DNA from 2 places in the Mesorhizobium sp. BHbdii genome. Region 1 is predicted to be linked to the other one. Evidence: predicted binding sites of a transcription regulator. Region 1 holds the regulator's gene; the other holds the start of a gene.
What was found. The regulator PhoB, encoded in region 1, activates phosphate uptake and scavenging genes when phosphate is short. The targets are predictions, from matches to a motif close to TGTCATNNANCTGTCAT.
Positions count from the first base shown of each region.

Region 1 (7,683 bases):
CGACCTTCCTGCGTTGCCTGAACCGAATGAACGACACGATCGATATCGCGCGGGTGAGCGGCAAGATAACGCTCGACGGCGAGGATGTTTACGACCCGAAAATCGATGTCGTCGAGCTGCGAGCTCGCGTCGGCATGGTATTCCAGAAGCCGAACCCGTTTCCGAAGTCGATCTATGAAAACGTCGCCTACGGTCCGCGCATTCACGGCCTGGCCAGGAGCAAGTCCGAGTTGGACGGCATCGTTGAATCGAGCCTGAAGAAGGCCGGTCTGTTCAACGAGGTCAAGGATCGCCTGCTCGAGTCGGGCACCGGTCTCTCCGGCGGACAGCAGCAGCGCCTGTGCATCGCGCGCGCCATCGCCGTGTCGCCGGAAGTGATTCTGATGGACGAGCCCTGTTCGGCGCTGGATCCGATCGCCACCGCCCGCGTCGAGGAACTAATCGACGAACTGCGCCAGAACTACACGATCGTCATCGTCACCCACTCGATGCAGCAGGCAGCGCGCGTGTCGCAACGCACGGCGATGTTCCATCTCGGCTACCTGGTCGAGGAGGGCGCAACCGACAAGATGTTCACCAATCCCGACGACAAGCGCACCCAGGACTACATCACCGGCCGGTTCGGCTGAGCGGTCCGGCAGCGAATTTCGAACACGAGGACAGGATCATGGGTGAACACACCGTCGCATCTTTCGACGAGGAACTGGAGCACATCGACAGGCTGATCCGCGACATGGACGAGCTCGCCGCCGCGATGGTCGCAGCCTCGATCCGCGCGTTGCTTGCGTCAGACAATGCGATGGCGCAGCGTGTCGTCTCGGACGACGCGATCATGGATGCGCGGCAGCGCGAACTCGACGATAGCGCGATCACGCTGATCGCCAAGCGGCAGCCGATGGCGCAAGATCTGCGCGCCGTGGTCGGCGCAATCCGCATGGCCGGTGATCTCGAGCGCATCGGCGATTTGGCCAAAAACATAGCCAAGCGGGTCAGCGCAGTCGGGCAGAGCGCCACGCCGCGTAATCTGTCGCACGGTATCGACGCGATGGCGGATCTCGTTCTTGTGCAGCTCCGCGGGGTGGTTGAGCACTATGTGTCGCGCAATGCCGGCGCTTTGAAAGAACTGCGCGCCGACGACCAGAAGATCGACGTGAAATACACCGCGGTTTTCCGCGAACTCCTGACCTACATGATGGAGGATCCGCGCAACATCACCGCCTGCACGCATCTTCTGTTTTGCGCCAAGAATCTCGAACGCATCGGCGATCATGTCACCAACATAGCCGAAAACGCCTACTTTGTCGTGACCGGGGAGCAATTGCCGGCGGATCGCCCGAAGCTCGACGAAACGACGATGTCGGCGCCGGCGACATGACAGGAGTGACCGGCCGATGATCGCGCCGCGCATCATGGTGGTGGAGGATGAAGAGCCGCTGGGCGTCCTCCTCCGCTACAATCTGGAATCCGAAGGCTATCAGGTCGAGGTGGTGACGCGCGGCGACGAGGCCGAAATCCGGCTGCAGGAAAATGTGCCCGATCTTCTGGTGCTCGACTGGATGGTGCCGGCGGTTTCGGGCATCGAGCTTTGCCGGCGCCTTCGGGTGCGTCCCGAAACCGAGCGGCTGCCGATCATCATGCTGACCGCGCGCGGCGAGGAGAGCGACCGGGTGCGCGGCCTTTCCACCGGGGCCGACGACTATCTGGTCAAGCCGTTCTCGACACCGGAATTCATGGCCAGGGTCAAGGCGCTGCTGCGCCGCGCCAAGCCGGAAGTACTGTCCAGCGTGCTGAAGGTCGGCGACATCATGCTCGATCGCGAATCGCACAGGGTCTATCGCAAGAAGAGCGAGATCCGGCTCGGGCCGACCGAATTCCGGCTGCTCGAATTCATGATGCGGCACCCGGGTCGGGTCTTCTCGCGCAGCCAGTTGCTCGACAATGTCTGGGGCGAGACGATCTACATCGACGAGCGCACGGTGGACGTCCATGTCGGCCGGTTGCGCAAGGCGGTCAACAATGGTCGCATGCCCGATGTCATCCGCACCATCCGCGGCGCGGGCTATGCCATCAGGGAAGACTAGGGATGTGCTGATATTCAGGTGGTGCCGGGCCTGCGAACGCCGGCTTCCTGCGCTTCCGGTGCTCACGTACCCAAAAGTACGCTCCGCTCCGTTCTCGGAACCCACCATTCTCGACTCGGCCTGACCTGAATCTCAACACACCCCAAGTCGCGATCCGGGGATCCCTGCCTTCGAGTTCAAGCCACGTTCTTTCCGACCGAACCGGCTCGTGCCTGGATGCTCGGCCCGAAGATCTCCTGGTCGACGAAGCTCAGCGCCCGCATGGCGCAGCCTTCTCGGATCAGCGGCAGTTCGTTCGGCTCGGTGTCGAAGGAAATCGAACCCGAATGCTCGCCGCCGGCGGTCTGGGCGATGGCCTCGCGCAGGGCCGGCTCGATCAGGTCGAAGGCGGCAGCGCTGGGACCGACCATGGCGACCGGCGCCGGATCGATCAGCGCGAACAGGCTGCCGAGCCCGAAGCCGAGCGCCTCGCCGGCCTTGCGGTAGGCTTCGCGCTCCGGTCCGTCCGTCTCGCGCGCCCGGGCCGCCAGTGCCCGCATCTCGGCGTCGCTGACATCGGCGACCGGCTCGGCGTTCTCGCTCAATTGCCTTGCGTTGCGCCAGATAGCGTAATTGCCGGCATAAGCCTCGACGCAACCGCGCCGCCCGCAGCGGCAAAGCGCGCCGCCCGGCCGATGAATCATGTGGCCGAATTCGCCGCCTGAGGAATGGGTGCCGGTGAACAGCTCGCCCTTCAGCACCAGCCCCATACCGATGCCATGCGAGAGCAGGATGGCGATGAAATCGTCGCGGTAGCGATCCGGGTCGCGCCAGCGCAGCGCCACGGCCATCATGTTGCAGTCGTTCTCCATGATGGCCGGGATGCCGAACTCGCGTTCCAGAATGTCGGCGAAGGCGATGTTCGTCTGCGGCGTGATCGGCGACCACAACATGGCGCGCGCATGGGAATCGGTAATACCCTGGATCGCCAGCGCGATGCGGGCGACGTTTTGGACGTCGAGGTCGGGGTCTTCGAGCCGGCGCCGGACGATGGCGACACATTCATCGATCAGCTCGTCGCGCGACATGGTCAGCGTGTCCAGCCGGCGCTGTTTCTCGGCGACCACTTGTCCGGCATAGTCGATGACAGCGACCGAAAGGGAATTCAGCGACAACACGACGGCCAATACCGCAGCGGCTTCCGGATTGAGGCTGAGGCCAACCTGCGGCCGGCCACGTTTCAGCGAAACGGTCTCACTCGCCTTGCTCTCGGCCAGGATGCCTTCGTGGATCAGGTCGGAAGAGATCGCCGATATGGTCGAATGGCTGAGGCCGGTGGTTGCGGCGATCTCGGTCCGTGACGGCTGCCCTGCGCGGCGTACGGCCGAAATAACCATCGCCCGGTTGCGCCGGCGCAAATCGTCATGGCGGATCCCAACCGACATTGTTTAGCGTCCTCCCTATTGCCGCGGCCGCTCATGAATCGGAAGCCGTCAGGCCGACAAACACTGGCAGAAGCAGAAGGACCTGTCATTGTTTATTCCGAGGCTCGAAAAAAAGCCGGCAGACACCAAAATCCATCAGAATTCATGTTGACAGTGCTTCGGCGTTGGATCCTTTGTGCAGGCCTTCGGGCCAGTTGGTCGCGCCGTACGCGGCGCAGGAGGAATATCATGAAGAGATTCACAGCCGCCATTCTGGCGGGGATCGCCATGTCGCTGACGCTCGCGTCGGTCGCACAGGCGAAGGACAAGGTCATTGGTGTTTCGTGGTCGAACTTCCAGGAAGAGCGCTGGAAGACTGACGAAGCCGCCATGAAGTCGGCGATCGAGGCCGCGGGCGACAAGTATATTTCCGCCGATGCACAGTCCAATCCCGGCAAGCAGCTGACCGACGTCGAAAGCCTGATCTCGCAGGGCGCCAACGCGCTGATCATCCTTGCGCAGGATGCCTCGGCCATCGGGCCGGCGGTGCAGAAGGCGCTGGACGAAGGCATTCCAGTCGTCGGCTATGACCGGCTGATCGAGAACAAGGACGTCTTCTATTTGACCTTCGACAACCAGGAAGTCGGCCGCATGCAGGCCCGCGAAGTGTTCAAGGTGGCGCCGGAAGGCAATTACGTCTTCATCAAGGGCTCGGGCGCCGATCCGAATGCCGATTTCCTGTTCGCCGGCTCCATGGAAGTGCTCAAGGATGCCATCGACAGCGGCAAGATCAAGAATGTCGGCGAGGCCTATACGGACGGCTGGCTTCCCGCCAGCGCCCAGAAGAACATGGAACAGTTCCTGATCGCCAACGACAACAAGGTCGATGCGGTGGTTGCCGCCAATGACGGCACCGCTGGTGGAGTCGTCGCGGCGCTGACGGCGCAAGGCTTGGCCGGATCCGTTCCGGTGTCGGGCCAGGACGGCGACCATGCCGCGCTGAACCGCATCGCGCTCGGCACACAGACCGTATCGGTGTGGAAGGACGCGCGCGAGCTCGGCAAGAACGCCGCCGAGATCGCCTCGCAACTGGCCGACGGCAAGCAGATGACAGACATTGCCGGCGTCAAGGACTTCGCCACGCCGGGCGGCAATGTCGTCAAGTCGCTGTTCCTGACGCCGATTGCCGTCACCAAGGACAATCTCAACGTCGTCATCGACGCGGGCTGGATCAAGAAGGAAGAGGTCTGCGCCGGCGTGGCGGCGGGCACGGTCCCGGTCTGCAACTGATCCGGCCTTCGCAAGAAGCCTGAAACGCGGCGGCTTCACGCCGCGGCGTTTTTTCAAAAAGAATTGTTTTTCCGCTTCTCGCGGATAACTTCCAAGCTGCTTCCGGCATCCGCGGCAAACGGCAACCGGTGGGAGGACATCATGACCGACACGACTTCCAGCACGCCGGCCGCCGATACAGGCGCCGATCGGGCGCGTGAATCCGAGCTCAGCCCGGTCGGCCGCCCTCTCAAGGCAACCGAGCTCGACATACGCATGCTCGGCATGGTCGGCGCGCTCCAGGGCTTCATTATCGCCTATCTCGAGGTTTCGGCCATCATCGTGACGCTGGGCGGCCTGCTGATCTGGCGCGGCGGGCGTGGCTGATGACGAGCGGGCGCACCGTCGCGCCGCTCGACGCCACCTTTCAGCTCATGAGTGGCGGGCCGCGTGGCTCGATCGGAGCAACCGCAAGTTGGATTGTCGGCATTCTCGCCTGTGTGGCCGTCGCCTTGATGCTGCTCAACGGCCGGTCGCAGCGCAAGCGGTTCAAGTTCCCGCTGCGTCCCGTCTGGGCGGAGACCTTGCTTGGGGTTGTCGCTTGCGCCGCCATCCTCGGCGCCATCTGGATCGCCAATTCCTATCCCTGGCCGATCGGCATCGTTCGCCAGTACGCCCAGCGGACCGGCATCACCGTCCCGGAAGGCGGGCTGTTCATCGCCCATGGCATCGCCATACCGGTGCTGATCGCGGTCACTGTGGGCATCGTCATGACCTTCATCACCAGCGGCACCCGTTTCGGCCGCTATGTCTTTGCCATCGGCGGCAATCCGGAAGCGGCAGAACTCGCCGGCATTAACACGCGCTCGGTGACTATGAAGGTGTTCATGATCATGGGCGTTCTGGCCGCGATCAGCGCGGCGATTGCGTCGGCCCGTCTCAATGCGTCGACTAATTCGCTGGGTACGCTGGACGAGTTGCTGGTATCGCGGCCGCGGTCATTGGAGGCACGTCGTTGGCCGGCGGCTCCGGCACGGTGCTCGGCGCCATGCTTGGCGCACTTCTGATGCAGTCGTTGCAGTCCGGCATGGTGTTGCTCGGCATCGATTCACCGCTTTAGAGCGTCGTCGTCGGCGCCGTCCTGGTCGTCGCCGCCTGGCTCGACACCGTCTACCGCAAGCGGGTCTGAGCATGATCCCGAAAAAGTGGATACCGGTTTTCGACAAGATCATGCTCAAACAAAAACCATAGGGAGGAACGATCATGGCTGACACAACTGCTCCCACGCCACTGATCGACATGCGCAACATTTCGATTGCCTTTGGCGGCATTCGCGCCGTCGACGATGCGTCGATCGACCTTTTCCCGGGCGAGGTCGTGGCGCTGCTTGGCCACAACGGTGCCGGCAAGTCGACACTGATCAAGATCCTGTCCGGCGCCTACAAGCGCGACTCGGGCCAGATCTTCGTCAAAGGCGAGGAGGCTTCGATTTCCAATCCGCGCGACGCCAAGAAGTATGGCATCGAGACGATCTACCAGACGCTGGCGCTCGCCGACAATGTCGACGCCGCCGCCAACCTCTTCCTCGGCCGCGAGCTGATGACCGGCTGGGGCACGCTCGACGATGGCGCCATGGAGGCCGAGGCGCGCAAGGTGATGGGCAGGCTCAATCCCCGCTTCCAGCGCTTCAAGGAGCCGGTGGTCAAGCTTTCGGGCGGCCAGCGGCAGTCGGTGGCTATCGCGCGCGCCATCCTGTTCAACGCCCGCATCCTGATCATGGATGAGCCGACGGCGGCACTGGGCCCGCAGGAAACGGCGCAGGTCGGCGAATTGGTCATGCAGCTCAAGGCCGACGGCATCGGCATCTTCCTGATCAGTCACGACATCCACGATGTGTTCGAGCTTGCCGACCGCGTCTGCGTGATGAAGAATGGTCGGGTCGTCGGCACGGCGCGCACCAGCGACGTGACCCAGGACGAGGTGCTCGGCATGATCATCCTGGGCAAGTGCCCGCCCGGTGCCATTCCCGGGCCGGGTGCGCTGAAGATCGCCGCCTGAAGCTTCAAACAAGCCGGCTAAATACCTGTCATGTGATGTGCCAGCGGCCATGATGGTTTGGCCGCGCCATTGTATTGACGCAGGGACTTGCCCATAAGATGGGGAACCATGGGCCGCAGCAGCAATTTGAAGAAGTTCTTTCCGATCGTAGCTTTCATCGCCGTCGCGCTGATCAGCCTGACGATGGCGGGATTCGCCTATTTCGCCACGCAGGAAGCGGCGCGCATTAAGTTCGAGGCGACGGCGGACGATGCGCTCAACCGGATCGATAGCCGCATCGACCTGCATCTGTCGCTGCTGCGATCGACCCATGCGCTGTTTGAGGCGCACAATGGTGGGATTTCGCGCGGCGAGTTCAAGGCGTTCTTCGAAGCGCTTGATATCAACGACAATTTTACCGGCCTGCGCGGGATCGGCTTTCTCCGGCTGGTGAGAGCCGGCGACGAGGCAGCCGTCGAGCGTGCCATCCTGCACGACTATGGCGCCAGCCATGCGATCTATCCGGCTACGACAACGCTGCCATGGCGTACGCCCATCACGCTGTTCGAGCCGCTGGATCCTTCCAATCAATCCAGCATCGGCTACGACATGTTCACCGAACCGGTCCGGCGCGAGGCGATCGAAAGGGCGATGGCCGACAACCAGCAGCACGCGAGCGGGCGCGTGCAGCTAGGCCAGGAAACAGGTGCTGCGCAGACCTTCACCGGTTTCCTGGTTTTCGTGCGGCTCAACATCGAAACCGCGCCGGACGGCATCGATGCGACCAGATCCTCGACATCAGGCTTTCTTTATGCGGCCTTCCGCGCCCGCGATCTGTTCCAGACCGCGCTCAGCCGAACGCCGCTGCTGCCGGTGAACATCGAAATCTATGA
Region 1 is NZ_JBSPKX010000005.1:180,211-187,893, reverse strand. It holds gene pstB (phosphate ABC transporter ATP-binding protein PstB) at 1-629, shown strand, start outside; gene phoU (phosphate signaling complex protein PhoU) at 668-1,375, shown strand; gene phoB (phosphate regulon transcriptional regulator PhoB) at 1,392-2,081, shown strand; gene ACWTU8_RS24365 (ROK family protein) at 2,258-3,505, opposite strand; gene xylF (D-xylose ABC transporter substrate-binding protein) at 3,734-4,774, shown strand; partial or broken gene ACWTU8_RS24355 (sugar ABC transporter permease) at 4,916-5,942, shown strand; gene ACWTU8_RS24350 (ATP-binding cassette domain-containing protein) at 6,017-6,811, shown strand; gene ACWTU8_RS24345 (CHASE domain-containing protein) at 6,938-7,683, shown strand, end outside.

Region 2 (7,683 bases), on a different contig from region 1:
CCTGACGCGGCGCGCCACCTGATGCATCGATTCCGTCAGGGCAGCCGTGAAGTCGGCTTCCTCGATCAGGCTGGCGATCAGATCAAGCTGGTCGTAAGGCAGATCCTCCTTCATCAGCTCGGCGGTGTAAGCACGGATATCGCGGCTGAGGATGTCGGTTGCGAGATAGTGCTCGCCCGGATCCGACGGCGCCTTCTTGGACGAGCGTGCGATGTCGAGGAACATGGCGCCGGCCTGGAGGTGGCGAGCCGTCTCCTGCTGAACGGCGGGAACGGCCTTGGCAAAATCGCCCGCCAGCTTGCGGTCGAGGAATCTCGGCGTCGAGAAATCCTCCGTGTCGTCGGCATCCGTGTGACCGACACGCGACAGAACCCGCTCGAACACACCGATGAACGGGAACAGCAACAATGTATTGAAGATGTTGAAGAAGGTCGAGTAAAGGCCGACCGCCACCGGCACCAGGGGAAAGGTCTCCTTGCCGTCGACGATCACCGGAACGGCGGGATCGCCACCGAAGAACTGCATGGCCCATTCCAGGACCTGCATGGAGACGAAGAACAGCGGGATGGTGATGCACACGCCGATGATGTTAAACGAGATGTGCGCGTAAGCGGTCCGCTTGGCGTTCTTCGAAAGATTGAGCGAAGCCATCCACGAGGTGATCGTGGTGCCGAGATCGGCGCCGAGCGAAAAGGCGACGGCGGTGGTCCAGTCGAGAATGCCAGCGGCGCCAAGACCCATCACAATGCCGATCGTCGCCGAGGACGAATGGATCATGGCGGTCACGCCGGCGGCGATGAACACGCATTTGAGAAGGTTGAGATAGGAGTCGGCCGTGAGGGTTTGCAGCAAGGCCATGACTTCGGGCAGGTTGCGTAGCGGACGCAGGCCGCCGGTCATCAGGTTGAGGCCATAGAAGATCAGCGCGAAGCCCATGCCGGCGAGCGCTATGTTCTTGACCTTTTCGCTTTTGGAGAAGCAATAGACCAGCGAGAACACGCCGGCCAGGATCAATCCGAGCGGACCGAGCGGCAGGGCGATGAGCCCGTTGCCGAGCGTGGTGCCGATATTGGCGCCCATGATCACGCTGATTGCCGGTCTCAAGGCGATGACGCCGGCATTGACCAGGCCGACGACCATGACGCTCATCGCGGTCGACGACTGGATGACGCCGGTGATCAGCGTTCCTGCCAGCACGCCCTTGATCGGCGTTCCGGCGGCTTTGGCGAGAAAGGCGCGCATCCGGTTGACCGAAAGCGCCTGAATGCCGTTTGCCATGAAATCGAGGCCGAGCATGAAGATGCCCAACCCGCCGATCACCGGCACGAGGATGTCCTTGAAGATATCGATGTCCATGTCACGCAGTCCCCAACAAGCCGTTACCACGGCGCGATATGACGTTCAGTTCAGGTGCTGCGCGAGGCAGCCTGGCTCTGTCGCTCAGTTTCCGACGGGCTCCTGCCTTGCCCAGTACTGTTCGATCTGGTCGACGAGCGTCTCCGGCAGAGGCACATAGCCGAGCCCTGCGGCATCGCCCGCACCTTGTGTGAAGGCGAGCCGGAAAAGGTCGTGCACGCGGCGATAGTGATGTTCCGAACGGCCCGAGACCTGAACGATCGCGAACACCGCGGTGCTGATCGGATAGGCGGCATCGCCGTCTCGATCGGTCAGCGAAGCGAAGAAATCGGTCGTTTGCGCCCAGTCGATGGATGTCGCGGCAGCCTGCACGCCCGCCGGCTCCGGCTTGACGAACTTGCCGGATTTGTTCTCGATCAGCGCGTAGGAAAGGCTTGCGCGCTGGGCCTGGCCGGATTCGGCATAGGCGATCGCGCCCTGAGTGTCATGCACGGCTCGAATGAGGTCCTGTGTGCCTTCGGCATCGGCGCCGAGCGGCCACGAGATCAGCGTATTGGCGCCGTATTTGGTCTTCCACTCGTCGCTGACCGCCGACAGATACTCCGTGAAGACAAAGGTCGAGCCGGAGCCATCCTTGCGGTGAAGGACGCTGATCCTGAGATCGGGCAGCGCCAGACCCGGATTCACCGCCTTGATAGCGGGATCGGACCATGACTGGATCTTGCCCAGATAGATGTCGGCCAGAAGCGGCCCCGTCAGGCGAAGGCTTCCCGGGCCGATGCCGTCGAGATTGACGACCACGGCGATGGCGCCTATCACGATCGGAAACTGCTGGCGGCCGGCCTTCTTGAGTTCGGCGGCGTTGATCGGCGCATCCGTCGCGGCAAAGTCCATGTCCGGCTGATCGAGACGCAGGACGCCGGCGAGCGAGCCGACGATTTCATAGTCAACCTTCCAGTCGGGCGAGATATAGTCGCCGCCATCCGCGCGGGCGTTCTCGTAGGCCGTTGCCCATTTGCCGATGATCGGGGCAGCCAGTGTCGATCCGGCGCCGCGAATGGGCTCGGCCTGTGCAGCGGCCCCGATCATCAAGGCAACAGCGAGCGTGATGGCGCCACGTGATCCCGTTATTTTCGCCCATTTGCGCCGTAATAACGCAAAGCTTGCTGCAAACATCATGGCGACCCCCGACTATACTGCGCAAAAAAATAGTACTTTTCAGTCTTGGCAGATATCAACAGTCATCCGCCCGGCGAACGAACGCCGGCAGGGAAACAACATCGCTCATCGTATGAACCTTGGTTAACGATTGGATGACAGAGATCTTTGTGGGTAAAACTTTTTTATTTTGGATTTGCTGCGATCGCTTGTCCCGCCGGTCGCTCGGACTCCTATGAAGAATTGGGGATCCGATGGACTGGAACCCAACGTTGCGCCTCGCGCGGCTCACCCTTCTCCCTTGTGGGAGAAGGTGTCGCCGAAGGCGACGGATGAGGGGTGTTCCAGCTTGGCAACGACGGCGCTCCGTCCAACACCCCTCAACCGTCTTGGCGCTGCGCGCCAATCCACCCTCTCCCACAACAAGGGGAGAAGGGAGAAGGAAGTCTACAACACCTTTACTTCGCGTCGTGGAAGATAATGCCGACGGTGTGGCGCAGGCCGGAGCGAAGCCGGCTGACGCCGTGCCTGAGATTGACGCGGTAGCTGCCTTTGCTGCCCTGGACCGGACGATTGTGGACCGCGAAGGCGACGGCATCGCCCTGGCGTAGCGGCACCACCTCGGCGCGGCTCTGCATGCGCGGGCGCTGTTCGGTCAGCACGAACTCGCCGCCGGTGAAGTCCTCGCCGGGTTCGGACAGCAGGATCGCCACCTGCAGCGGGAAGGCAACATCGCCGTAGAGATCCTGATGCAGGCAGTTGAAGTCGCCGGCAACGTATTGCAGCAGAAGCGGCGTCGGCCGCGTCTGGCCCTGCTCGTGGCATTGCTTAAGGAACGCGGCGTGTTCGTCCGGGTAGCGCTGGGCGATGCCCATGCGCTCGTTCCACTCGTTGGCGACCGCTGCAAGGCGCGGATAGAGCGCGGTGCGCAAGCCGCCGATCAGCTCGGGCAAGGGGTAGCGGAAATAGCGGTACTCGCCCTTGCCGAAGCCGTGCCGCGCCATGTGAACATGGCTGCGGAAATGGCTTTCGTCGGGATAGAGCCCGGCGATCTCTCGGCACTCCTGCGGTGTCAGCAGCTTTTCCATCACGGCGCAGCCGTAGCCGCTCATCTCCTCGGCCAGTGCCTGCCAATCATATCCGGCGACCCGCGCTTCCGCCGATCGGACCGCTGCTTTCGAACCTATCGAATGAATGGTCATGGCTTTGCCTCCTCTGGCTTCATCGGCTTCTGCAATCAGATGGGTGAAGCAGCGCACGCAAACCACCCGTTTCATGCCAATGGGGTTAGGCACAGGATTGGAGCTGCCGATCTCCCCTTGCGGGCGAGATGTCGGCAGGACAAGGGGGGCGAAGGATCGCGGCCTCATCCAGCTTGGGTTCCTCGCCCCCACGAAAGTGGGGGAGAGGTGGCTCGGCGAAGCCGAGACGGAGAGGGGGAACCGCGCTCTACGAAGCCCCCTCTCCGGCCGCTTCGCGGCCACCTCTCCCCCGCTTCGCGGTGGGCGAGGAACCCAGGTCTTGAGAGTTCGAGCGACAGCACCCCCTCTGCCCTGCCGGGCATCTCCCCCTTGCGGGCGAGATCGCCAATCGCCATTGCGCCGCTGCGCGCGCCGCAGCATGGATTTTGGCAAAATCGGGCCCATATCCCTGATAGGGAGCTTTGAGCGTGAAACTCGCGCGTGTGGCCCTGCTTGCCGCGGCTTTTGTAGCCGCTGTGTTGGTTTCTTCCGCAACCGAAGAGGCGAGCGGCCAGGAGAGGACTGCACTGCGCATCGAGATAGACGGCGCCATCGGTCCGGCGAGCGCCATGCAGTTCGAGGAAGCGCTGGCGGTGGCCGCAGAGCGGAACGCCGAGGTTTTCATCCTGCAGATGGACACGCCCGGCGGGTTGGTCACCAGCATGCGTGAGATCATCGCCGACATCCTCGCCTCGCCGGTTCCCGTCATCGGCTATGTCGCGCCCGCCGGCGGGCATGCGGCGAGCGCCGGAACCTACATCCTCTACGCAACCCATGTGGCGGCGATGGCGCCCGGCACCAATCTGGGCGCGGCAACGCCAATCGAGATGGGCGGGCCGCTGCCATCCTTTCCTGGCGGCGACGACAAGAACAATGGCCCAGAAGCCGGCAAGGACCCGAAGAGCCCACCGGCGGGCGATGCGATGATCGCCAAGGCGACGAACGACGCGGTTGCCCTGATCCGCAGCCTGGCTGAACTGCGTGGGCGCAATGCCGATTGGGGTGAAAAGGCGGTGCGCGAGGCGGCCAGCCTGTCGGCCAACGCGGCGCTGCAGGAGCGTGTCGTCGACTTCGTCGCCCGCGACACGACCGAACTGCTTCAGCTGGCTGACGGGCGGACGGTGGAAATAGCCGGCAGGAAAGAGGTGTTGGCGACCAAAGGGCTGCCGGTTGAAACGCTGGAGCCCGGCTGGCTCATCCGGCTTCTCGCCGTCATCACCGACCCGAACATCGCCGTCATCCTGATGCTGATCGGCGTTTATGGCCTCGTCTTCGAGTTCACCAGCCCGGGCGCGGTCGCGCCAGGCGTGATCGGCACGATCTGCCTGCTGCTCGGGCTCTATGCGCTCAATCTCCTGCCGATCAGCTATGCCGGCCTTGCCTTGATGCTGCTTGGCATCATCTTCCTCGTCGTCGAGGTCTTTAATCCCACAGTGGTGCTTGGGCTGGGAGGCGTGGCGGCGTTTCTGCTGGGCGCTGCCATGCTGCTCAGGATCGAGGGGCCCGGCTTCGAGATGTCGTGGGCCGTCATCGGCACGGCTGCCGTCCTGACGCTCGGTCTGGCGCTGCTGACCGGCAGCTATCTGTGGGCGGCCCGCAAGAACGTTCCGCGCGTTGGCGCACAGGCCATGCAAGGGCTGCCGGCCAAGGTCCTCGACTGGGAGGGCAGCGAGGGCCACGTGCTGGCCCGGGGCGAGCGCTGGCGGGCGAAGGCCGACGAACCCGTTGCAGTGGGCGACAGCGTCGAGGTGGCTGACGTCAGCGGTCTCGTGCTGACGATACGGCGTCGCAATGTGAGAAGCGATGGAGCAAGGCAGTGATCATCGGTTATGTGGCCTATCTGGTAGCAGCGCTCGTCGTGGTCATGTTCCTGTCCGCGGCCATTCGCATCCTGAGGGAATATCAGCGCGGCGTGGTCTTCACGCTCGGCCGCTTCACCGGGGTCAAGGGCCCCGGCCTGATCATCCTGATCCCGTTCGTGCAGCAGATGGTGAAGGTCGACCTGCGGGTGGTGGTCCAGGACGTGCCGCCGCAGGACGTGATCTCGCGCGACAACGTTTCGGTGAAGGTCAACGCGGTGCTGTATTTTCGTATCGTCGACGCCGAGCGGGCGGTGATCCAGGTCGAGGACTTCATGACCGCCACCAACCAGCTGGCACAGACCACTTTGCGCTCGGTGCTCGGCAAGCATGAGCTCGACGAAATGCTGGCCGAACGCGACAAGCTCAACAGCGATATCCAGGAGATTCTCGACCAGCGGACCGATGCCTGGGGCATCAAGGTCTCCGACGTCGAGATCAAGCATGTCGACCTCAACGAGAACATGGTCCGCGCCATCGCCAAGCAAGCCGAGGCCGAACGGCTGCGGCGTGCCAAAGTGATCAATGCCGACGGCGAACAGCAGGCGGCGGCAAAACTCGTCGAGGCCGGCAAGATGCTGTCCGAGACACCGCAGGCCATGCAGCTGCGCTATTTCGAGGCTCTCCATGACATCGCCGGTGAGCGCTCGTCGACGGTCGTGTTTCCGGTGCCGATGGACCTGCTCGGTCATTTCATCAAGCCGCCCGGCGAGGAGAAGTGAGTTCACCGACGGGCCGGCGTCCAGCTTTCACCTGGCGCTCTTTGGCGTATAGCCGAAGCGCCGACGAAAGCAGCGATTGAAATACGATATGTCGCTGAATCCACATATCAGGGCAATTTCGCTGACCCGCATGCCGTCGTTGTGTCGCTGTGAGAGCATCTTGTGTGCTCTCTGCAAGCGCAGTTCGAGCACGTGCTCGGCAAACCTGATAACCGGTTTCCTGAAGAAGATCATGGACATAGCGGGCCGACAGGCCGAGTTCTTCCGCCACGCGTTGCGCCGAGATGACAGGGTGGGTCGGCAAAATTGTCCGCGATCTTCGCCAAAATAGCCTGCACCCTGGCTGCTCGCAGACCGCGCAAGCCGGCCAATTCAGCCGCCTCGCCTTTTGCTCCGGTCGCCAGGCCGATCAGATCGACGATCGTTTCCGTAGCGTGGGTTATCAGTTCCGGCGCGACGAGTGGACTGCCGTCTTCAAGAAACCGGCAGTAACGCTTGAGGAGATTGAGAGCTTCATTTTCGGCGCCGATCTTCAACCCCAACCTGTCATCGATGCGCGGGAAGGCATCCGCGAGGATGGCGCGCGGGATCACCACGTTCATCCATACGTTCTTGTCGCTGCCGATTATTTCCAGAGGCTCTGCCGCTGTGACCAGGGCCGCTTCTCCCTGGCCGACGTCATAGTCACGGCCGACCTGGGCTCCGGCCAGTATGGTGTCGGCCTTGTTGATCAGCAGAAGGTAGCCGTCATTGTTGTCATCGGCGATATTGCTCACCTTCCTCGTCGCATGCTTGATAGTTCCGGACATCTGGCCAAGAACCACGGGTCCGATGGCCGCGGCTTCGATCGTGGCCTCGAAAGGCAGATTTTCGGATATGCCGTATTCGACCGACCATATCTCCGCGACATGGATATCTTGCCAGAGGGAAAATCGCTCGCGTTCGCTAAGATGCGAGGGCAATTGAGCCGATGAGAACACCGTCTTTTGCGACAATCCGGCACCCCGATAAATATCCACAATTTCATAAAATATCGAACGCGATGCTTCCCATTCCAGGAATAAGCAGCGACAAATCGCTCGGCTTTCAACTGATCGAATTGAACCCTTAATCGAGCTCAACCACGCGGGCGTCACCGAAAAGTATGACGCCGCGAAATCCTTCGATGCGAGATCGGGGGCATGTAAGGATTGGAGGCGTGGTGGAGAGGCTGAGCAGCGAAGCACTTAGTTCGATCATCGGTGATATCTACGATTGCGTTTTGAATTCGGAAGGCTGGGCTGATGTAATGATCCGGATCACAAAGGCCATCGACGCGGCCTACACCACCATCGCGCTTGCCAGCAC
Region 2 is NZ_JBSPKX010000001.1:762,353-770,035, reverse strand. It holds gene ACWTU8_RS03695 (Na/Pi cotransporter family protein) at 1-1,356, opposite strand, end outside; gene pstS (phosphate ABC transporter substrate-binding protein PstS) at 1,441-2,535, opposite strand; gene ACWTU8_RS03685 (2OG-Fe(II) oxygenase) at 2,973-3,716, opposite strand; gene ACWTU8_RS03680 (NfeD family protein) at 4,184-5,575, shown strand; gene ACWTU8_RS03675 (slipin family protein) at 5,572-6,336, shown strand; gene ACWTU8_RS03670 (AraC family transcriptional regulator) at 6,364-6,495, opposite strand; gene ACWTU8_RS03665 (AraC family transcriptional regulator) at 6,567-7,457, opposite strand; gene ACWTU8_RS03660 (LuxR C-terminal-related transcriptional regulator) at 7,535-7,683, shown strand, end outside.
Region 2: a site for PhoB is predicted at 2,659-2,675, ahead of pstS (phosphate ABC transporter substrate-binding protein PstS). Genes of this name have one in related genera too.